3 regions of the Bradyrhizobium sp. BR2003 genome follow, and region 2 is predicted to be linked to each of the others. Evidence: predicted binding sites of a transcription regulator. Region 2 holds the regulator's gene; each other region holds the start of a gene.

Region 1 (7,847 bases), on a different contig from region 2:
GCCGCCGGCGCCCGCCTTGGGACGCGATGGCAGGCGCCGGTCCTTGCACCGCGCCCCGCGGAACTCTATTAGCTGTCTGGCCGCCACGGCGGGGTGGACCCGCTCATTGCAGCTGCGGCCGGGCTGGGCATGTTTCGAAATTCGATCAGGCAGAAGATCGTCGGCATTGCCGCGGGACTCATCATCCTCGCGGTGATCACCTCGCTGCTGTCGATGGTGATGGCGGGCCAGGTCGGCCATCTCCTCGACGAGCTCACCAACCGCTACATCCCCGCCTATGGCCACCTCGCCCGCGTCAACATCCGCGCGCTGGAGCGGTCGCTCGCCATGCGCCGGATGATGATGGCGAAGATGCAGGCGCCGGCCGAGGACTCCGGGTACGAAAGCGCGCGCAAGGCTTTCGAGGAGATCGAGCCCCTGATCAAGCGCGAGGCCGACGCGGCGCGCACGCTGATCGATGCGATCATCGTCGATCCCTCGACGCCATCCGACAACGCCGCGCTCGGACGCCTCGACGACCGCATCGACAATGCCGTCAACGATCTCCTGATGCGGCTGAACGCAGAGAACAAGACGCTGCTCGAGCAAATCGAGGCCAAGGACTTTGCGGCGGCGAAAGCGACCACGCTCCGCGCCGACGGCCTGCGCGACGACTTCAACACCAGGATCGAGGGCATCCGTTCCGACATGCTGGCGCAGGTCGCCTCGGCCGCCGCGAAGGTGATGAGTGCCCAGCAGCGGGCGATCATCATCTCCGGCGTCGTGACCGCGATTGCCGCGATCCTCGGCTTCGTGTTCGCGATGCTGGTCGGCAGCGGCATCACGCGTCCGGTGATGCGCCTGCTCGAAAGCACCCGCGAAGTCGAGGCCGGCCGCCTCGACGGCGCCATCACCATCACGACCCAGGACGAGATCGGCCAGCTGTCGGCCGCCTTCAACCGCATGATCGAGACGCTGCGCCACAACCAGCGCATCCGCGAGACGTTCGGCCGCTACATCAATCCGCGGATCGCCGAGGGCCTGCTCGAACAGCCGGCGATCGCCGCGACCGAAGGACAGCGCCGCGTCATGACGGTGATGTTCTGCGACATGAAGGGCTTCACCAGCCTGAGCGAGGGCGTGACGCCGAGCGGCCTCGTCAAGATCATGAACCTCTATCTGTCGACGATGTCGGCGCCGGTCCATGCGCATCGCGGCATCATCGACAAATATATCGGCGACGCCATCATGGCTTATTGGGGTGCGCCCTTCGTCGAGGAAGCCGAGCAGACCCATCTGGCCGCGCTTGCCGCCATCGACATGATCGGCCAGGTCAACCAGCTGCGCAAGGATCTGCCCGAACTGCTCGGCGTGCGGGTGATCCCGGCCGATTGCGACATCCGGATCGGGATCGCCACCGGCGAGGCCCTGGTCGGCAGCATCGGCTCCGAGTTCATGATGAGCTACACGGTGCTCGGCGACACCGTGAACCTCGCCTCGCGGCTGGAAGGCGCCAACAAGTTTTACGGCAGCCGCAGCCTGATCTCGGATGCAACCGCGGCCGCTTGCGCGGCGACGATCGAGCTCCGCGAGATCGATCGTCTCGTCGTGATGGGGCAAACCCAGCCGGTCGCGGTGTTCGAAATCCTCGGCAAGAAGGACGAACTGACGCCGGCGCAGACAGAATTGCGGCAGCGTTACGCGGACGGTCTCGCCGCCTATCGCGACCGCCGCTGGGATGACGCCGAGCAAGCCTTCGCCGCGGCGCTGGCGGCGGCGCCCGGCGACGGCCCGTCGATCGCCATGAAGGCGCGCGTCGCAGCCTTCAGGCAAGATCCGCCGGCGGCCGATTGGGACGGCGCCTGGCATCTGGAGCGGAAGTAACCGCATCACGCTCAGCTCCGCCGCTACAGCTGGGCCTCGATCGCAGCCTTGTCGATCACCGACCAGACCTGCACGATCTTCCCGTCGCGGAATTCGTAGAACACGTTCTCGGCGAAGGAGACGCGTCTGCCGTCGATAGCGAGGCCCAGAAATCGTCCCTTCGGCGAACAGTCGAACGCCAGCCGGCTCGCGACATGAGACGCATCCGACACCAGCAGTTCGATGTTGAAGCGAAGGTCCGGGATGTCGCGAAAGTCCCGTTCCAGCATCTCGCGATAGCCGGACAATCCGAGCCGCCGGCCGTTGTGGCACACATCCTCGTCAACGAACCGACCGAGTTGCGGCCAGTCCTGGCGATTCAAACAAGCGATGTAGCTCCGGTAGATCTCGGCGAGCTCCGTCTTCATCATCGATCGTCCTTCTTGCCGCGGGTGCAGATGGCCATTGAGCATTTGAGTGCGATTCTAACACCGATGTTAGTTTCGACTCCGATGTCCGATGGCGCCAACAAAACACTCAGCCAGCGTGCACGCGAAAGCGCGACGTCCCGAAGAGACAGTGCGATTGCCGCTTCGGCAAACAATTTCTCGGAACGCGCGGAATGTCTCTCGCGATCGGGAGTTAGTGCTTCAGGCCAATGACTGTCCTTGTCAAATCGGGAGGTGTCCATGATCAAGTCACCGATGATGCTTGCGGCATTTCTGACAGCGCCGATCATTCTGTTCCCACCGCAGACCGCCATCGCGGCTGGCGGAGGTGGCGGCGGCGGTGGTGGTGGCGACCCATACGGGTCGAGCTACGGCACTCCCGCGCCGTCCTATCCCCAGGAGAAGGACAAGAGGACCACGCAGAAGAGAAAGCCCGCCAAGCAGTCCAACTTCGACGATCCGGCATTCCGCGAGGGCTATCGCGCGGCCTATGCGACAATCTACGAACACAACGACTACGCCGCCGCGATCGATCAGTTGCACGCACTCGGCCGCGATGATCGTCCTGATGTCGCGAACCTGATCGGCTATTCCTATCGCAAGCTCGGCGACTACAAGCAATCGCAAGTCTGGTACGAACGTGCGCTCAAGACCGATCCGAACCACGTCCTGACGTGGAACTACTACGGCCTGTGGCAGATCGAACAGGGAAACCGCGACCAGGCGCAGTATCATCTGCAGCGGATCGCCGAGATCTGTGGCACCGACTGCGATGAGTATCGGACGCTGGCGGCGGCACTGGAAAAGCCGCCGGGTACGAACCTCGTCTACTGAGCGCGTCGCGTAGCCCGCGTGGGCGGAGCGGCATGCGGGGAAGCACCGGCCCCGGATGTCGCTGCGGCTCGTCCGGGCTACGCGTTTGAGCCGCGTTGTTGGCATGTCCGTTTTTGCGGGAATTTCGCCGTTTTGGTCGACGTGACCGGCGAGTAGCTTGCGTGCCGGGCGAGGCACGCGGATACGTTGAGATCGATCATCATGACCTGGCGGCTTCTCGCATGGAGCGGCATCACCGTTGCCGCGCTGGTTCCAATCATCGGCGGCATCTGGCTCTTCACCCTGCCCGCCGCATCGGCGTTCCGGGTTCCGCCTCCGATCGCCAAGGCCGAGCAGGATGCAACGCTCGCGGCGCTGAAGCCGCCGAAGCGGGCGCGACCGCTGATCGCGATCCTCGGCATCAACGACATGACCGAGACCACCGACTATCTGATGCCCTACGGCATCCTCAAGCGCGCCGATGTTGCCGATGTCGTCACGCTGGCGACGGGACCCGGTCCGGTCGCGCTGTTCCCGGTGCTGAAGGTCGAGCCCGATGCGACCATCGCCGCATTCGATGCCGCACATCCCGACGGCGCCGACTACGTCATCGTGCCGGCGATGAGCCGCGACGACGATCCCACAGTCATGCAATGGATCCGGCAGCAGGCGGAGAAAGGCGCTGTGATCGTCGCCGTCTGCGCCGGCGCCAAGGTGCTCGCCTCGACCGGCCTGCTCGACGGCAGGCGCGCCACCACGCACTGGTTTTACCTGAAGAACTGGCGCAACAAACATCCCGAGATCCGGTACGTCGCCGACCGCCGCATCGTGGCGGACCACGGCGTCGCGACGACGACGGGGATTTCGGCGTCGATGCCGATGTCGCTAACCCTGATCGAGGCGATCGCCGGCCGCACCAGGGCCGAGGCCGTCGCCCGCGAGATCGGCCTGCCCGGCTGGGACGCGCGGCATGACAGCAACGCCTTCAAGTTCACCCGTCCTTTCGCGCTGACCGCCATCCAGAACACGCTGGCGTTCTGGAACCGGGAACAGCTCGGCCTCGCGCTTGCTCCCGGCGTCGACGAGGTCTCGCTGGCGCTGGTCGCCGACAGCTGGTCGCGCACCTATCGCTCGCACGCCGTGACCTTCGCCGCGACCGGCGACGCCGTGACGACCCGCAACGGCCTGCGCGTCTATCCGCAGGTCGTGGCGTCGGCCTGGTCCGCAGATGGACTGCTGCCCGCGGTCGGAACCGCACCGCCCGCGCAGGCAATCGACCGGGCGCTTGCCGGGATCGAGACACGCTATGGCCGTGGTACGGCGGACTTCGTCGCCATGCAGCTCGAATATCCACGGGCTGACGCCGTGCAGTGAGGGATTGCGTCCCCAACACCGTATTCGATCCTCGATCCACCCCATTGTCATCTGCCTGTCATGAATTGTGCCGACACGTCAGCGCCGGACCAGTTCGGGGACACGCATGGACTATTTCAAACGCTTCAACTTCCTGTTCGCAGCGCCGGTGTTCGAGGCCGACGACCTCGAGGGCATCCGCTTCAATCAGATCATCGCCGAGATCGAGCGCTCCGGCTTCGAGGTGGTTCGCGCCCGCAAGCTGGAGGATGCCGAGATCGCGGTGCAGACCGATGCCGCGATCGGCTGCATGGTGGTCGACTGGGGCAAAAAGGGCCTTGAAGGCAAGACCGCGGCGCTGATCAATCTGATGCGCCGGCGCGGCCTCGACTTCCCGATCATCCTCCTGATCCGCCGCAAGCGGTTCGAGGACCTGCCGGTCGAGGTGCTCGACTTCATCGACGGCTACGTTTTCTTGTCCGAGGAAACCCCGCCCTTCATCGCCAAGAACCTGATCTCCAGGCTGAAGCAATATGCCGAGAACTTGAAGACGCCGTTCTTCGGCGCGCTGGTCGACTATGCCGAGGAAGGCAACCAGCTCTGGACCTGCCCGGGCCATAATGGCGGCGTGTTCTACAGCCGCAGCCCGATCGGGCGGGTGTTCGTCGAACATCTCGGCGAAGCGGTGTTCCGCGACGACCTCGACAATTCGGTGCTCGACCTCGGCGACCTCCTCACCCATGAGGGTCCGGCGCTGCGGGCGCAGAAGGAGGCGGCGAGGATCTTCGGCGCCGAGAAGACCTATTTCGTGCTCAACGGCACCTCAACCTCCAACAAGGTCGCGCTCGGCTCGCTGGTCACCGACGGTGACCTCGTGCTGTTCGACCGCAACAACCACAAGGCCGCGCATCACGGCGCACTGCTGATCGGCGGCGGCATCCCGGTGTACGTGCCGACGGTGCGCAACGCCTGGGGCCTGATCGGACCGATGCGCTGGGACCTGCTCGACGAGGGCACGCTGCGCGATCACATCCGCAAGCATCCGCTGGTGCGGGACGAGAACGCCTGGAGGAAGGAGCGTCCGTTCCGCGTCGCCGTGGTCGAGCAGTGCACCTATGACGGCACCATCCATTCGGCCGAGATGATCCTCAAGCGGATCGGCCATCTCTGCGACTATATCCTGTTCGACGAGGCCTGGGCCGGCTTCATGAAATTCCACCCGATCTATTCCGGCCGCTTCGCCATGGGATTGTCCGATCTCGGCCCCGAGGCGCCCGGCATCATCGCGACCCAATCCACCCACAAGCAGCTCGCGAGCTTCTCGCAGGCCTCGCAGATCCACATCCGCGACCGCCACATCAAGGGCCAGAAGCGCCGCGTCGAACACCGCCGCTTCAACGAAAGCTTCATGCAGCACGCCTCGACCTCGCCGTTCTATCCGATCTTCGCCTCGCTCGATGTCGGCGCGCAGATGATGAAGGGGCGCTCGGGCGAAGTCTTGTGGGACGACACGATCCGGCTCGGCATCGAGCTGCGCAAGAAGATCCGCGCGGTGAAGCGCGAGTTCGAGGAGAAGGAGACGCGCCCCGAGCGGCGCTGGTTCTTCGAGCCGTTCGTGCCGGACCGTGTGAAGATCCCCGACGTCGCGCGCGAGAACGGCGCGCACAATGTCGCCTGGGAAACCATCTCGACCGACCAGCTCGCGACCAATCCGTCCTACTGGCAGCTCAGTCCCGGCGAAACCTGGCACGGCTTCCCCGAGCTGACCGCGGGCTTCGCCATGACCGACCCGAACAAGCTCACATTGCTGACGCCGGGCTTCGATCACGCCACCGGCGCCTACGCCGATCACGGCATCCCCGCGCCGGTGGTGGCGCAATATCTCCGAGAGAACCAGATCGTCGCCGAGAAGAACGACCTCAACTCCCTGCTGTTCCTGCTGACGCCCGGCGTCGAGGCCAGCAAGGCCGGCACGCTGGTGTCGGGGCTGGTCGCCTTCAAGAAGCTGCACGACGACAACGCGCTAATCGAGGACGTCATCCCCGAATTCTTCCGCCGCCGCCCGCAACGCTATAGCGGCGTGCGGCTGCGCGACCTCTGCGGCGACATGCACCGCTTCTTCCGCGACGGCGGCGTCAGCACGCTGCAGGCCAGGCAATTCCTGCCCGAGCACCTGCCCGAGATCGCGATGTCGCCGCGCCAGGCCGCACAATATCTGATCCGCAACGATGTCGACTACCTGCCGATCGACCAGATCTTCAGCCGCGTCGCCGCGACGCCGTTCGTGGTCTACCCGCCCGGCATCGCCACCATCGTGCCCGGCGAGCGGCTGTCGGAACGAAGCAAGCCGATGATCGATTACCTCAAGATGTTCGAGGCGAGCTTCAATGCGTTCCCCGGCTTCGAGGTCGAAGTCCAGGGCATCTACAAGGAGATCGACGACTCCGGCCGCGTCCGCTTCTACACCTATGTCGTGTCCGAATAGGCGAACGGGCGCAACACAATGGAGAATGATCACAAGATCACCGTCCGTCCGTCCCGCGACGGCGACGTCGACGCCATGCTGTCGATCTACCGCCACCACATCCGCCGTGGCGTCGAGGAAAGCGTCGACGACAGCGGCACGCCGGAGCCCGACGATCTGCGCGACCGCCGCAAGAATCTGCGCAACACCCGCCTGCCCCATCTCGTCGCGATCTGTGACGGCGAGGTGGTCGGCTACGCCTATGTCGTACTGTTCCGCAAGCGTCCGGCCTACCGCTACACGGTGAAGCATTCGATCTATGTGCATCACCGCTTCACCGGCCAGCGCGTCGGCGGCCGGCTGCTGCAGGAGTTGATCGATACCTGCGCCGCCGCCGGCTTCCGCCAGATGATCGGCTACATCGACAGCGACAACGCCGCCTCGCTCGCGCTGCACGACCGCTTCGGCTTCGCCCGCGTCGGGCATTTGCCCGGTGTCGCCTATCGCTATGGCCGCTGGTCCGACACGGTGATGGTGCAGCGCTCGCTCGCCGCCGGCGCCACCGCCCCGCCGCCGCCCGCGCCGCTGTCGCGACGGTGATGGGCACGGCACTTCCCATTCGTCGTCCTGGCGAAAGCCAGGGGACCCATAGCCACCGAATTTCAGCGGATGGGATTGTGGCCCAAGCGTCGCGCAACAATTGAGAGTTGGAGCAATGGGTCCTGGCTTTCGCCTGGCTTTCGCCTGGACGAAGATGAGGCGCATTCAAGACATCAAACAACGGTGTCATCGCCCGGAAATGCGGGCGATGACGGCTGTGATGGGGATACGGCTTCGCAGTCTCGCGACATCATTTGCCCGAGCTTTGACAGCCCGTAGGATGGGTCGAGCGCCTGAACGCCCTACTCCAGCGTAAAGCCGACCCG
Region 2 (7,847 bases):
CTCGAAGCCGAGATCGACCCTGGCGAAGACGGGGAGCAGATGCGACGTGGCAGCGTTGGTCATGGCGTTCACTGACGGTTTTTAAGCCGACAATTGCCGCGCGCCTTGACGCCAGCGCAGCAACGGCCAGCTTCGGAAAACAAAACGGCCGCCTTTGCGGGCGGCACGTGGCGGGCATTCTATGCTGCGGTCAGTAAGTGTCAATCGCCACGAAGTGGCCTTCCTGCAATGCGAAACGAGCGCAATCCGGAGCATTCCGGTGCGGTGGAAAAGCCTCATCGCAACGCTTAACTGTGTGGGAACATGTGGACGCACGGCCGCGGACTCTTGCGCCAGAGTCACGCCATATTGTAGCGTTTGGCCTGTCGGGTACGACATCTCGTGCGGCAGTACTGGACCCTCTAAGTAGCCTTCGTGTCTCGCGTAACGTTCGGGCGCAACACCGTGCCCGGCGAGGGCTAAGGGATTCTGGCCGCAGGGATATTTGTCCAGATTGGCTCGCAGCGCCGCTCCAATGATTGGCCGGCGCTACGCGAAGGGAAGAATGCGATGACTGTATTGACCTGGTCCGACGATCGCGTCGAGCAGCTAAAGAAGCTCTGGGAGTCCGGCCTGTCGGCCAGCCAGATCGCGGCGGAACTTGGCAATGTGACGCGAAACGCCGTGATCGGCAAAGTGCATCGGCTCGGCCTCTCCGGCCGCGCCAAGGCACCCTCGACGGCCGCGCCGCGGCAGCGCAAGGCCCGCCCTGCCCAGCACATGATGCGGGTGGCGCGGCCGGTGTCGCGCGGCAACACCGCGCTGGCGCACTCCTTCGAGGTCGAGATGGAGCCCGATCCGATCTCCTACGACAATGTGGTGCCGATGAGCCAGCGGCTGTCGCTGCTCGAGCTCAACGAGGCCACCTGTCACTGGCCGGTCGGCGATCCCTCGAGCCCGGAATTCTTCTTCTGCGGCGGCAAGGCGCTCGCCGGCCTGCCCTATTGCGCGCATCACTCGCGCGTCGCCTACCAGCCCGCCGCCGACCGCCGCCGGCCGTCGGCGAAACCGCAGATCAAGTGAGCACTCGGGAAACTACGGAAGACCTGAAAAACAAATCCCCGCGAAAGCGGGGATTTTTTTGTGGCTCGTAGCCCGGATGCATTACCCGCGTCGCCCCGGCGAAAGTCGGGACCCATACGCCGCGGCCGGCGCAATCGGCAAGCGGCCAGACGGCTTTCTAACAACACCCATTGGTGGTTATGGGTCCGGCTTTCGCCGGGACGACGCCATGTCACGGCTTGTGATGGCCACGCGCCCGTTACGGCTGCGGCTCGGCCTTGGCAAAGCGGTCGTCGAGCGCGTAGCCCGCGCCGCGCACGGTGCGGATCGGATCCTGCTCGCGGCCGGGATTGAGCAGCTTGCGCAGGCGGCCGATATGCACGTCGACGGTGCGCTCATCTATGTAGATGTCGCGGCCCCAGACGCTGTCGAGCAGCTGCTCGCGGCTGAACACGCGGCCGGGATGCTCGAGGAAGAATTCGAGCAGGCGATACTCGGTCGGCCCGAGATCGATCGGACGGCCCGAGCGCGCCACGCGGCGCTTCTCGCGGTCAAGCTCGATGTCGCCATAGGTCAGCACGGTCGCAAGCCGCTCCGGGCTCGCGCGGCGCAACAGGCCCTTCACCCGCGCCAGCAGTTCCGGCACCGAGAACGGCTTGACGATGTAATCGTCGGCGCCGGTAGCAAGCCCGCGCACGCGCTCGCTTTCCTCGCCGCGCGCGGTCAGCATGATGATCGGAAGCTGCTTGGTCTCGGGCCGCGCCCGCAGGCGGCGGCACAGCTCGATGCCGGACAGGCCCGGCAGCATCCAGTCGAGGACCACGAGGTCGGGAACGCGCTCCTTCAGCCTCGTGTCGGCATCGTCGCCGCGCCCCACCGTCTCGACATCGTAGCCTTCCGCATCGAGGTTGTAGCGCAACAGCGTCGTCAGCGCTTCCTCGTCTTCGACTACCAGAATGCGTGCGCTCATCGGTTTAAGTTCTTTCTCTGTGGTGATCCGTTGCCCAGACGCAAACCGAAACGCTTACTTCCTCGAGCATAGTCCCCGCGGAAACGATTTGTCGCGAGGATCATCCGTTTCGCTCTTGCCGGTTCCGCGCTTGCCGATCATGCCTCAGTTGCCCGGCACCGTGGTGGCAAAAGTGGTCATGTCCCCCTTCGGGCGCTTGTCGGTGATCTGCTGGCCCTCGATCATGTAGAACACGGTCTCGGCGATATTGGTGGCGTGATCGCCGATCCGCTCGATGTTCTTGGCGCAGAACATCAGATGGATGCAGAACGAGATGTTGCGCGGATCTTCCATCATGTAGGTGAGCAGTTCGCGGAACAGCGAGGTGCAGATCGCATCGACCTCCTCGTCGCCCTTCCAGACGTTCATCGCCGCCGGCAGGTCGTGCGCGGCGTAGGCGTCGAGCACCGACTTGACCTGCGACAGCACGAGGTCGGTCATGTGCTCGAGGCCGCGGATCAGCTTCAGCGGCTGGAAATCGCTCTCCAGCGCCGCGACGCGCTTGCCCATGTTCTTGGCGAGGTCGCCGATCCGCTCGAGGTCGGTCGCGACGCGCATCGCGCTGACGATCTCGCGCAGGTCGATCGCCATCGGCTGGCGGCGCGCGATCGTCAGCACCGCGCGCTCTTCGATGTTGCGCTGCAGATTGTCGATCTCGATGTCGGCGGCGACCACGCGCTTGCCGAGCGCGACGTCGCGACGGATCAGCGCGTCGACCGACTCGGTAATCATCCGCTCGACCAAGCCGCCCATCTCGGCGACCAGGCGGGTCAACTCCTGCAGGTCGCTGTCGAATGCCTTGGCGGTATGTTCAGAAGCCATCGCTTGTCTCCCTCAACCATGATCCCGGGGATCATGGTTTCGTGTCCTGAATTTTAGCATGATCCGATCGGAAAACCGGTTCCCACTTTTCGGATCAAGCTCTAGCCGAACCGGCCGGTGATGTAGTCCTGGGTGCGCCGATCGCTCGGTGAGGTGAAGATCTTGTTGGTGTCGTCGAACTCGATCAGCTCACCGAGATACATGAAGGCGGTCTTGTCGGAGACGCGCGCCGCCTGCTGCATGTTGTGAGTGACGATCGCGATCGTGTAGTCCTCGGAGAGCTCCTGGATCAGCTCCTCGACCTTGGCGGTCGAGATCGGGTCGAGCGCCGAGCACGGCTCGTCGAACAGGATCACCTCGGGGCGCACCGCCACGGTGCGCGCGATGCACAGGCGCTGCTGCTGGCCGCCGGAGAGCGACAGGCCGGAGGCATTCAGCTTGTCCTTGACCTCGTTCCACAGCGCGCCGCCGCGCAACGCCTTCTCGACCCGGTCGTCCATCTCGGACTTCGAGATCTTCTCGTAGAGGCGGATGCCGAAGGCGATGTTCTCGTAGATCGTCATCGGGAACGGCGTCGGCTTCTGGAACACCATGCCGACCCGCGCGCGCAGCAAGTTGAGGTCGAGCTTGGGGTCGAGAATGTTGGTCTGGTCCAGCATCAGCTGGCCGACCGCGCGCTGGCCCGGATAGAGGTCGTACATCCGGTTGAAGATGCGCAGCAGGGTCGACTTGCCGCAGCCGGACGGGCCGATGAACGCCGTGACGCGGTTGGTGCCGAGCGTCAGGTTGATGTTCTTCAGCGCATGGTGTTCGCCGTAGTAGAAGTTGAGGTTGCGCACCGTGACTTTCGGCGGCGCTTCAGGCAGCGGAACCTGGGGAACGTGGCCCGCGGCAGTCGTGGAGACGGAAAGCTCGGTCATTTTGCGGCCCTTTCGGCACCAAGGATACGCGCGCCGATATTCAACGCGAGCACGGTGAATGTGATGAGCAGCGCACCGCTCCACGCCAGCTCTTTCCAGTAGGCGTAGGGGCTCTGCACGAAGTTGTTGATGGTCACCGGCAGGTTGGCCATCGTCTTGGTCAGGTCCAGGCTGAAGAACTGGTTCGACAGCGCGGTGAACAGCAGCGGCGCGGTCTCACCGGCGACGCGGGCGGTCGCCAGCAGCACGCCGGTGATCAGGCCGCTGCGCGCAGCACGATAAGCGATCCGCTTGATCACCAGCGAACGCGGCAGGCCGAGCGCGGAGGCGGCCTCGCGCAGCGGATTGGGCACCAGGAGCAGCATGTCCTCGGTGGTGCGCAGCACGACCGGGATGACGATCACCGCGAGCGCGAGGCTGCCTGCGATCGCCGAGAAGCCGCGCATCGGCACCACCACCGCGCCATAGATGAACAGGCCGATGATGATCGAGGGCGCGCTGAGCAGGATGTCGTTGATGAAGCGGATCACCGAAGTCAGCTTGTCGTTCTTGCCGTATTCGGCAAGGTAGGTGCCGGCGAACAGGCCGAGCGGCGCGCCGATGCCGACGCCGATCACGGTCATGATGAGCGAGCCGACGATGGCGTTGAGCAGGCCGCCTTCGGTCGAGCCGGGCGGCGGCGTGTTCTGGGTGAACAGCTGTACGCTGAGGCCGGCAATGCCGTTATAGAGCAGCGTGATCAGGATCAGCGCCAGCCAGGTGACGCCGAACAGCGCCGCGCCGACACAGAGTGCGCGAATGACGATGTCGCTGCGGCGGCGGGATTTGTAGATCGGGTTCATGGCGTTACTTCCCCGCCTTCTTTTCAAGCCGCATCAGCATCAGCCGCGCGCCTGCGAGCACGAAGAAGGTCAGCACGAACAACAGCAGACCGAGCAGGATCAGGCCGGACTGGTGCAGGCCGTCGCTCTCGGCGAATTCGCTAGCGATCGCCGCCGAGATCGTGGTGCCCGGCGCGAAGATCGACGACGAGATCCGGAACGAATTGCCGATGATGAAGGTCACCGCCATGGTCTCGCCGAGGGCACGGCCGAGCGCCAGCATGATGCCGCCGATCACGCCGACGCGGGTGTAGGGGATCACGACGTTGCGGACGACTTCCCAGGTGGTGCAGCCCATGCCGTAGGCGGCTTCCTTCAGCACCGACGGCACGGTCTTGAACACGTCGACCGAGATCGCGGTGATGAAGGGCAGCACCATGATCGCAAGGATCAGCGCGGCGTTGAACAGGCTGAGATAGGACGGCGGGCCGGCGAACACCGCACCCAGCACCGGAACGCCTTCGAACATCCGGATCATGAAGGGCTGGAATGTGTTGGCCAGGAACGGGCCCAGCACGAAGAAGCCCCACATGCCGTAGATGATCGAGGGAATGCCGGCGAGCAGCTCGATCGCGATGCCGATCGGGCGGCGCAGCACTTGCGGGCAGAGCTCGGTGAGGAACACGGCGATGCCGATGCCGACCGGAATGGCGATCAGCATCGCGATGACCGAGGTGATCAGCGTGCCGTAGATCGGGCCGAGCGCGCCTAACACCGGCGGATCGGCCGACGGCGCCCAGCGCTGCGTCCACAGGAAGGCGAAGCCGTATTCCTTCATCGCCGGCCAGGCGCCGACGATCAGCGACAGGATGATGCCGCCGAGGATCAACAGGACCGAAATCGCCGAGATGCGGGTGATCCAATAGAAAGTGAGATCACCGAGCTTGAACGCGCTGAGGGCCTTGGCGCGATCGTAAGGTCCCGCGGCTTCCATCACATCGCTCTGAACAGCCATGTCTGCCACGCCAATCCCCTCTTTGGTATGCAAAAGCCACGCAAACCGCTACGCCCCGAAGCGATCTTCACTGACGCATTTGGCCGGGCGTCGTCGTCCAGCCACGCCCCTTGAGGCGCGAACCCCGGACTCGATCCCGCGCTTGTTGCCGCGGTGATGGAGACCAGGTCTTGGTCGCTCAACCTGTGCCGCGATCGAGTCGGCACAGGTCCTGTCGCAGCGTCGGACTTAGCTCTTGATGTCCGAGGACCAGGTCTTCTCGATCAGCTTGACGACCGAGTCCGGCATCGGGATGTAGTCGAGCTCTTCGGCCGCCTTGTCGCCCTTCTCGAAGGCGTACTTGAAGAACTTGAGCGCTTCCTGCGAGGCCGCCTTGTCGGTCGAGTCCTTGTGCATCAGGATGAAGGTCGCCGCCGTGATCGGCCAGGAGGCCTCGCCCGGCTGGTCGGTCAGGATCACGTAGTAGCCGGGAGCCTTGGCCCAGTCGGCGTTCGACGCGGCGGCCTGGAAGGCAGCGATGGTCGGCTGCACGGTCTTGCCGGCCTTGTTGACCAGCGCGGTGTAGGTCAGCTTGTTCTGCTTGGCGTAGGCGTATTCGACATAGCCGATCGCGTTCTTGGTCTGGCTGATGTTGCCGGCAACGCCTTCGTTGCCCTTGGCGCCGACGCCGACCGGCCATTCGACCGCGGTGCCGGAACCGACCTTGGACTTCCAGTCGGCATTCGACTTGGAGAGATAGTCGGTGAAGTTGAAGGTGGTGCCCGAACCGTCCGAACGGCGCACGACGGTGATCGCGTCGGCCGGCAGGGTCAGCTTCGGATTGAGCTTGGCGATCGCCGCATCATTCCACTTGGTGATCTTGCCGAGATAGATGTCGCCGAGCACTTCGCCGGAGAGCACGAGATCGCCCGGCTTGATGCCTTCGAGGTTCACGACCGGGACGATCGCGCCCATCACCATCGGCCACTGGACGAGGCCGTCCTTCTCGAGTTGCTCGTGCTTGAGCGGCGCGTCGGTGGCGCCGAAGGTCACGGTCTTGGCCTGGATCTGCTTGATCCCGGCGCCGGAGCCGATCGACTGGTAGTTCAGACCGTTGCCGGTCTCCTTCTTGTAGGCGTCAGCCCACTTCGAATAGATCGGGAACGGAAACGTCGCGCCCGCGCCGGTAATATCGGCAGCGAAGGCCGACGTCGAAGCGGCGATCATGCCGGCTGCGACGATTGCTTTGATGAAATTCATGGGGTGGTCTCCATCCTGTGAGCGAAGCGCCGAATGCGCCCGATCGCGCTCACGCCGGTCCATCTAGGAGCGGTCGGTGCTGCTTTTACGAAGGTTGGATGACAGTTGGATGACAGAGCTAAGCAGCTGAAAACGCTTAGCTTTGGGTTGGTAACGGGGTCTTCGGCCGGGGAAAACAGGCGGTAAAAGTGGCGCCGTTCTTCGGCACGCTCTCGATCAAAAGACGCCCGCGATGACGGTTAAGAATATGTTTCACCAGCGATAATCCGAGGCCCGTTCCGCCCTGGTTACGGCTGTCGCCGACGTCGACCCGGTAGAAGCGCTCGGTCAGCCGCGGCAGGTGCTCCGGGGCGATGCCGGGGCCGAAATCCCGTACCATGACACGGATTTCGGGGGCCCCCTCGCCCGATGCGCCCGAAACGGCCTGATTCAGCGACACTATGACGCGGCCCCCGGAGGCGCCGTATTTGAGGGCGTTCTCAATCAGGTTCTCGAACAGGCGAAGCAGTTCCTCGCGGTCGCCGGCGATCATGACCGGGGCCTGGGGCAGGTCGACCTCGATCTCGACCTGGCGCTCGCTGGCCAGGGCCTCGAGCCCGTCCGCGACCTGGCGGATGATCGGCACGATATCGATCGAGGCCTCGGGCCGCACATGGGCCGACAGCTCGACCCGCGACAGCGACAGCAAATCGTCGATCAGCCGCGCCATGCGGGTCGCCTGGGTGTGCATGATGCCGAGGAAGCGCTCGCGCGCCCGCGCGTCCTCGCGCGCCGGCCCCTGCAGCGTGTCGATGAAGCCGGACAAGGCGGCGAGCGGCGTGCGCAGCTCATGGCTGGCATTGGCGACGAAGTCGGCGCGCATCTCCTCGACCCGGCGCAGCGGCGTCAGGTCGTGGAAGGTCATCAGCATGCACTTCTCGGTGCCGCCGAACTGGGTAGGAACCGGCACCGGCGTGATCACCAGTTCCATCCAGCGATCG
Region 3 (7,847 bases), on a different contig from region 2:
ATTCCTGGTCGAGATCGAGGTGATCGCGGCCAAGGACACCAACAAGGACACGAAATAAGGACTGCAAATAGCGTGCGCGAAACCGCGGAGCATGCGCGCGGAAATTGAAGGGCTCGCCGTCTTGCCAAAGCGCAGATCGCCTGTCTGAATTCGCCTTCAATCAGGCGGTGGAATTCTGGGAGAGCATGATGTCGCACAAGGCTAGAGACACGGTTCGATCGCTGCGGCTCGCGGCGGCGCTCGGTCCGGTGCTGCTCGCAGCCGGCGCCGCGGCGCAGGGGCTGACCGAGCAGCAGCAATTCGCCCGCGGTATCTACCAGGAACTGGTCGAGATCAACACGACCACCGCGACCGGCGATACCCAGAAGGCGGCGGAGGCGATGGGCGCGCGGCTCCGTGCGGCGGGTTTCCCCGAGGTCGACGTGCACGTGTTCTCGCCGGCACCGCACAAGGGCAATCTGGTGGCGCGGCTGCACGGCTCCGGCGCGCGCAAGCCGATCCTCCTGGTCGCCCATATCGACGTCGTCCCCGCCAACCGCGAGGACTGGTCGGTCGATCCGTTCAAGCTCACCGAGCAGGACGGCTATTTCTACGGCCGTGGCTCCAGCGACGACAAATACATGGCGTCCGCCTTCATCACCAATCTGATCCGCTACAAGAAGGAGGGCTACAAGCCCGATCGCGACATCATCGTGGCGCTCGAGACCGACGAGGAGATCCTCGATGCCAACGGTCTCGGCATGCAGTGGCTGATCAAGAACCACCGCGACCTGATCGATGCCGAGTTCGCGCTCAATGAAGGCGGCGGCGTCGGTCTCAAAAACGGCAAGGCGATCCGCAACAGCGTGCAGACCAGCGAGAAGGTCTCGATCGGCTACCAGCTCACGGTGAAGGATCGCGGCGGCCACTCGTCGCTGCCGCGCAAGGACAATGCGATCTATCACCTCGCCGAAGGCCTCGTGCGGCTCTCCAATTACAGCTTCCCGATGAACCTCAACGAGACCACGCGGATCTATTTCACCAAGACCGCCGAGGTCGACACGTCGCATGCCGACGACATCAGGGCGATCCTGGCGCCGCAGCCCGATCCGGCGGCGCTGGCGCGATTGTTGGAGAATCCGGGCTATAATGCGCAGCTCCGTAGCACCTGCGTCGCGACCATGCTGGAGGGCGGCCACGCCATCAACGCGCTGCCGCAGTTGGCGACCGCCAAGGTGAACTGCCGGATCCTGCCGGGCGAGCCGGTCGAGGGCGTGCAGGCGGCGATCGAGCGCGTGCTCGCCGACGAGCAAATCGCGGTGGCTCCGACCGGCAAGGCCGTGCTGAGCCCGCCATCGCCCCTGAATGAGGAGATATTGGGTTCGATCGAGAAGCTGTCAAAGGAGTTCTGGCCGGATGCGTCGATCGTTCCGGTCATGAGCACCGGCGCAACCGACGGCAGCTATCTGCGCAATGCCGGAATTCCGACCTATGGTCATTCCGGGCTGGCCGCCGATGTCGACGACAATCGCAACCATGGCAAGGACGAGCGCGTGCTCGTCAAGTCATTCTACGAGGGCGAGGAGTATCTCTATCGCCTGGTCAAGATGCTCGCCGGCGGGAAATGATGGCTGACAGCAAGACAAAGACACGGGTTGCGGTCGCCGGCCTCGGCGCGATCGGCACCGACGTCGCCAAGGCGCTCGATCAGGGCATCGAGGGCCTGACGCTGGTCGCGGTGTCGGCGAACAGCCCGGACAAGCACCGCGGCTGGGTGGCGGAGCTCAAGTCGGCGCCGAAGCTGGTGCCGATCGAGCAGCTGGCGGAGGTCGCCGACATCGTGGTCGAATGCGCGCCGAGCAAGGTGGTCCGTTCGATCGTGGCGCCGGTGGTCGAGCGCGGCAAGACCGCGGTCGTGCTCAGCGTCGGCGCGCTGCTGCAGAACGAGGACCTCGTCGATCTCGCGAGAGCCCATGGCGGCCAGATCATCGTGCCGACCGGCGCGCTGATCGGGCTCGATGCCGTGACTGCCGCGGCGATCGGAACCATTCATTCGGCGAGGCTGGTGACGCGCAAGCCGGTCGCGGGCCTGGTCGGTGCGCCGCATCTGGTCGAGAACAACATCCGGATCGAAGGCATCACCGAGCCGCTGCGTATCTTCGAGGGCAGTGCGCGCGACGCCGCCAAGGGCTTTCCGGCCAACCTCAACGTCGCGGTGGCGCTATCGCTGGCCGGCATCGGCCCCGACCGCACAAGGGTCGAGATCTGGGCGGATCCGACCGTGACCCGCAACACCCACCGGATCGAGGTCGATTCCGATTCAGCGCGGTTCTCGATGATGATCGAGAACATTCCCTCGGAGAACCCGAAGACCGGCCGCATCACCGCGCTGTCGGTGATCGCCTGCCTGCGCAAGCTGCGCGCGTCATTGCGGATCGGCACATGATGAAGATTGCACCCGACGATCTGTTGCTGGTCATCGACGTGCAGAACGATTTCTGCCCCGGCGGTGCGCTGGCGGTCGCGGACGGCGATGCCGTCGTGCCTGTCGTCAACCGGCTCGCTGCGCGCTTCGACCATGTCGTGCTGACCCAGGACTGGCATCCGGCGGGCCACAGCTCGTTTGCGACCTCGCATCCGGGCGCGGCGCCGTTCTCCGAGATCGCCATGCCGTATGGGCCGCAGACGCTGTGGCCGGATCATTGCATCCAGGGCAGCGCGGGCGCGGCGTTTCATCCCAACCTTGCGATCGACCGGGCCGAGCTCGTGATCCGCAAGGGCTTCCGCGTCGCGATCGATTCCTACTCGGCATTCTTCGAGAACGACCGCAAGACGCCGACCGGGCTCGCCGGCTATTTGCGCGAGCGCGGCCTCAGGCGCGTCGTGATGGCGGGGCTCGCCACGGACTATTGCGTGCAGTACTCGGCGCTCGATGCGCGCCGGCTCGGTTTCGAGACCATTGTCGTGCTGGCGGGCTGCCGCGCCATCGATCTCGGCGGTTCGCTTGCTGTCGCCACCGCGGCGATGCGCGAGGCCGGGGTGGAGCTTGTCGAGGAGGTCGTCTGAGCGTGGCCAAGGAGGGGGCAAAAACCGTTGTTTTGACTGGCCTTTTGTTCTAATCCCCAGCCGTTGATGATCACGCGCAGCGGAGCTTTCGTGTCGGGACAGGTTTTGCGGATTGGGACGCGCAAGAGCGCGATGGCGCTCGCGCAGACGGAGGAGGTCGCGCGGCTGCTGCGCGCCTCGGCGGGCGACCTTGCCGTCGACATCGTCAAGTTCGAGACCCGCGGCGACCAGGACCAGACCAGCAAGCTGTTGCGCCATGGCGGCAAGGGCGGCGCCTTCGTCGCCGAGATCCGCGAAGCCATGCGCGCCGGCACCTTGCAGGCGGCGATGCATTCGCTCAAGGACGTGCCGGGCAACGAGGAGACGCCGGGTCTCGTCATTGCCGCGATGCTGGCGCGCGACGCCGCCAATGACAGCCTCGTGCTGCGGCCGGGCTTGTCGCTGGAGACGCTGCGTGCCGCGCGCGGCAAGGGCTTCATGATCGGTACCAACGCCGTGCGCCGCGCCGCCTATCTGCGCCGGCTGTTTCCGGATGCGACCGTGATCCATTATCGCGGCGCCGCCGACACGCGAGTTGCAAAACTCGATCGGGGCGACAAGCAGCGGCTGCCTGGCGGCGGCGAGGTCGGGCCGGCGGATGCGCTGGTGATGGCGCGCTCTGGCCTCGAGCGCATAGGCATGACCGCGCGCATCGCGCATGATTTCTCGGTCGGCGAGATGTTGCCGGCGGTCGGCCAGGGCATCGTCGCGGTGGAATGCGTCGAGACCGACTGGGCGACGCGGGCGCGGCTGGCCGGGATCGACAACGCGCAGTCGCGGCTTGCCGCCGAGGCCGAGCGCGAGGTGCTGTGGGTGCTCAACGGCCATTGCAATTCGCCGATCGCCGGCCACGCCACGCTCGCCGGAGGCGAGCTGACGCTGCGCGCCTCCGTGCTCGACGAGGCCGGCGCCGGCTTCATCGAGGTGACGCGGCGCGGGCCCGCGGATCGTCCGCGCGAACTCGGCCGCGCCGTCGGCATGGAGCTGCTCGCGAAGGGCGCCGCCGAGATCATCGACCGCACACGGGTCGACGAGTAGCGATATCTATCCCACGTCGTCCCGGCGAAAGCCAGGACGACGCCGGTGTAGGCGGCCTAATCCCGATCGGCCCGCAGCGGCCAACTGCCGGTGATCCGGAAGCGGGATGCGGTGTCCGTTTGCTTGAACAGCGCGATGCGGTCGATCGCAAGCGACGCGAGCTCGATCGCCGCGAACCGTGTGCGCAGCTGCGCCACGATCGGGCCGCGCCGCTCGTCGCTCAGCCGTCCCGTCAGCGTCATGTGGAAGCGGAACTCCTCCATGACGTAGGGATAGCCCCAGCGATCGAGATAGTCGCACTGCCGCGCGGTGAGCCGCTCGGGCTTGCGCCGCGCGCGATCCGCGGCCGTCAGCGGTGCGCGGAACGCGTCGAATTCGGTGACGCAGTCGGCGGCAAGCTGCTGCAGTTCGTCCGAGCGGCCGGCCGGGATCACCGCGATGAAGCCGCTGATCGCATCGACCACGGGTTCGATCACCGGAATGCGCCGCGCGCGGCCGGCGAAGGCGGCACAGGCATCGAGAAGCTCGGCCTCGCTCCGACCGTCGACGAGCGCGGTGGGCGCCTTCAGCGTGGCGTGGAATCCATACTTGCGCGGATCTTCGGTCACCTCATGCCAGTCGGACGCGACGCCATCGGGAAACGGAAGGTCGTCGCCCGACACTGCATCGTAGCCGAGCAGCGTCGAACCGAAGCGGTGCAGGGCGCTGTCGGGTGACGGCGCATAATAGATCGCGTAGCGCGGGGTACTGGCCATGGGACTGGGCTACGCCGCCGCAACTGTCTTGCGCGGCGCGAGCGAATGAACGAGGCAGCTCGCGTCCGCCAGATGCACCAGCCGTCCGGCTGAGATCACGGCGACGATGCGCGGCCGCAGCGGCGCCCTATCGTCGACGACGACGATGTCGGCGCGGCGGCCCGCGGCGAGCACACCGCGATCGGCGAGCCCTGCCGCGTGTGCCGGAGCCGACGAGATCAGGTCCCAGGCCCTGGCGAGCGGCAGGATGCCGTCGGCGACGAGGCGGAACGCCGCGAGCAGCTGCGCCGGATAATAGTAGTCGGACGCCAGCACCGAGCAGAGGCCTAGTGCGATCATGTCGGATGCCTTGGTCCAGCCGGTGTGGCTGCCGCCGCGCACCACATTGGGCGCGCCGAACACGATGAAGTCGCCCGCATCAGCGGCATCGCGCGCGGTCTCCTCGTTGACCGGGAATTCGGCGATCACAGCGCCGAGCGCACGAAACTCCTGGCGCATCGCCGGGCTGTTGTCGTCATGCGACAGCATGCGGATATCGGCCGCGCGTGCGGCGGCGGCCAGTCGCGCGATCGAGGCGGGTACCTCGGGGCGGCGCGCGACGACCCGGTCGAGCATGTCGTTGACGGCCTCGACGGAGAGTCCGGTGCGTTCGGCCAGCTGGTTGCGCTTCTTCGGCTTGACGTTGCTGTGGTCGTTGAAGGCGAACAGGTCGATGCGGCCTTCACTGAGCCATTGAATGATCTCGGCCTCGGCCTCGAGATTGTGGGTCTCGTGGCGCAGGTGGAAGCGCGTGTCGGCGGCGAGCTGCGGCCGCAGTGCCTCGATCGCGTCGAGCAGCTTGCGCGCATTCTCCGCGCTGCGCAGGCCGGGCTCCCACGACCAGGTCGTGCCATGAAACACGGTGGTGATGCCGTTGGCGATCGCCTGCCGGTCGCTGTCGATCAACGCGACGTCAGTCGGGAAGTCGACACTGGGGCGCGGCATCATCTGCCGCTCGAACGCATCGCCGTGCAGGTCGATGATGCCGGGCAGCACCAGCAGGCCGCTGGCATCGATGTGAAGCGCGGCGCGGCCCTGCTCGGCGTCGAGCGCGCCGATGTCGCGGCCCGCGGTCCGCAGCGAGGTCTCGACCAGTGCGCCGTCAACCAGCGTGCGTCCGGCTTCGATGAAAATATCAGTCACGATGCGGCGCTCCGTTGTTTGGCTTGCGATTGGGATACGGCCTCGGCCTCATGCTTGTCGAGGAATTCCTCGACCGCGAGCTTGCGAAAATCGGGCAGGACACGCCGAAGTGTTTCGTGATCCCAGTCCCACCATGCGAGCGCGGCAAGGCGGTCGGCGATCGTCTCGGAGAAGCGCCGCTTCACCGGCCGCGCCGGATTACCGGCGACGATGGTGTAGGCAGGGACATCCTTGGTCACGATCGCGCCGGCGGCGACGACAGCGCCGGTTCCGATGTTCCGGCCCGGTAGCAGGATCGCGCCATGCCCGATCCAGACGTCATGGCCGATATGCACGTGATGCGCACGTCGCCAGTTGAAGAAATCGGTGTCGTCGCTCTCTCCGGGGAAGTAAGCGCTGGCGCGGTAGGTGAAATGCGCCTGACTAGCGCGATGCATCGGGTGGTTGCCGGGATTGATGCGGGTCATCGCCGCGATCGAGCAGAACTTGCCGATAGAAGTGTAGGTGATCTGGCTGTCGTTCACGACGTAGGAGTAGTCATCCATGCTGACTTCAAGCAGGATCGTGCGCGCGCCGACCTCGGTATATTTGCCGAGCTTGCTCTCGCGCACCGACGCCGTCGGGTCGACGGTCGGCACAACCGAGAGTGTTTTTCCGGCCATTGGAGCCTCCGCAAATCTTCAAGAATCTTGGGCTTCCGGGGAATGCGCGCTCGTCATCGGGACGCTTGATGACAACATCATGACGTTGCGATGACGGCAAGGGGAGCGACAAGGGAGGTGTGGACGATCGCCGCATCGCAGCGCTGCCGTCACATAACTGTAAAACGCCGGGGATAGCGATGGCCCAACGAGGCGCGGTTGGAGCATTACATGCTGGTGGTGGAAGGTTTGACGTGCCGTTTCGGCACGAAAGCCGCAGTCGACAACGCGTCCTTTTCGATCGCGCCGGGCAGCTTTGTCGGCGTGATCGGCCGTTCCGGTGCCGGCAAGTCGACGCTGCTGCGGATGATCAACCGTCTCGCCGATCCGACCTCCGGCCGTATCCTGTTCGAAGGCACCGACGTCACCGCCCTGCGCGGCAAGGAACTGCGGCAGTGGCGCGCGCGCTCGGCGATGATCTTCCAGCAGTTTAATCTGGTCGGCCGCCTCGATGTGCTGACCAATGTGCTGATGGGCCGGCTGGCCCAGATTCCGTCATGGCGCTCGCTGGCGCAGGTCTGGCCGGAGCAGGACAGGGCACTCGCGCTGTCGGCGCTCGAGCAATTCGACATCGCCCAGCTGGCGGCGCAGCGCGCCGACCAGCTGTCCGGCGGCCAGCAGCAGCGCGTCGCGATCGCCCGCGCGCTGGTGCAGGAGCCCGACATCATTCTCGCCGACGAGCCGATCGCCTCGCTCGATCCGCGCAACACCAAGATCGTGATGGATGCGCTACTGCGGATCAACAAGCACTTCGGCATCACGGTGCTCTGCAACCTGCACTCGCTCGACCTGGCACGGACCTATTGCGATCGCCTGGTCGGCATGGCGGCGGGTCGCGTGGTGTTCGATGGCGCCCCCGCCGCGCTCACCGACCATATCGCCCGCGAGCTCTATGATCTCGAGGCCAATGACGTCATCGGCGCGGCGCCGTTGCCCGCGCCCGACGGTGCGACTGCTCCGGCACTCGGCACCGCAGCCGCGGCCTGACGGCCGCGCATTTTCAATCTGGGAGGCCGGGCATTTTGCCCGGCCAACAGCTGCAACTACGACAAAAGAGGGGTAGTCATGTTCACTCGTCGCATCATTC

What was found. The regulator PhoB, encoded in region 2, activates phosphate uptake and scavenging genes when phosphate is short. The targets are predictions, from matches to a motif close to TGTCATNNANCTGTCAT.
Region 1: a site for PhoB is predicted at 4,524-4,540, ahead of E2I15_RS02245 (Orn/Lys/Arg family decarboxylase). Genes of this name have one in related genera too.
Region 3: a site for PhoB is predicted at 6,790-6,806, ahead of phnC (phosphonate ABC transporter ATP-binding protein). Genes of this name have one in related genera too.

What each region holds. Positions count from the first base shown of each region.
Region 1 is NZ_SMYJ01000007.1:106,389-114,235, reverse strand. Features, by position in the region: gene E2I15_RS02270 (PAS domain-containing protein) at 1-1, shown strand, start outside; gene E2I15_RS02265 (adenylate/guanylate cyclase domain-containing protein) at 130-1,863, shown strand; gene E2I15_RS02260 (ester cyclase) at 1,887-2,273, opposite strand; gene E2I15_RS02255 (tetratricopeptide repeat protein) at 2,532-3,125, shown strand; gene E2I15_RS02250 (DJ-1/PfpI family protein) at 3,327-4,478, shown strand; gene E2I15_RS02245 (Orn/Lys/Arg family decarboxylase) at 4,585-6,942, shown strand; gene E2I15_RS02240 (GNAT family N-acetyltransferase) at 6,961-7,521, shown strand; gene E2I15_RS02235 (dodecin) at 7,824-7,847, opposite strand, start outside.
Region 2 is NZ_SMYJ01000033.1:12,295-20,141, forward strand. Features, by position in the region: gene E2I15_RS28250 (aspartate aminotransferase family protein) at 1-63, opposite strand, end outside; gene E2I15_RS28255 (GcrA family cell cycle regulator) at 550-1,062, shown strand; gene phoB (phosphate regulon transcriptional regulator PhoB) at 1,301-2,011, opposite strand; gene phoU (phosphate signaling complex protein PhoU) at 2,156-2,872, opposite strand; gene pstB (phosphate ABC transporter ATP-binding protein PstB) at 2,974-3,792, opposite strand; gene pstA (phosphate ABC transporter permease PstA) at 3,789-4,634, opposite strand; gene pstC (phosphate ABC transporter permease subunit PstC) at 4,639-5,628, opposite strand; gene pstS (phosphate ABC transporter substrate-binding protein PstS) at 5,857-6,867, opposite strand; gene E2I15_RS28290 (ATP-binding protein) at 7,004-7,847, opposite strand, start outside.
Region 3 is NZ_SMYJ01000020.1:63,081-70,927, reverse strand. Features, by position in the region: gene E2I15_RS15195 (Rid family hydrolase) at 1-58, shown strand, start outside; gene E2I15_RS15190 (M20/M25/M40 family metallo-hydrolase) at 189-1,607, shown strand; gene E2I15_RS15185 (aspartate dehydrogenase) at 1,607-2,425, shown strand; gene pncA (bifunctional nicotinamidase/pyrazinamidase) at 2,425-3,045, shown strand; gene hemC (hydroxymethylbilane synthase) at 3,112-4,122, shown strand; gene E2I15_RS15170 (DUF1045 domain-containing protein) at 4,179-4,877, opposite strand; gene E2I15_RS15165 (alpha-D-ribose 1-methylphosphonate 5-triphosphate diphosphatase) at 4,887-6,059, opposite strand; gene E2I15_RS15160 (LbetaH domain-containing protein) at 6,056-6,721, opposite strand; gene phnC (phosphonate ABC transporter ATP-binding protein) at 6,932-7,747, shown strand; gene phnD (phosphonate ABC transporter substrate-binding protein) at 7,826-7,847, shown strand, end outside.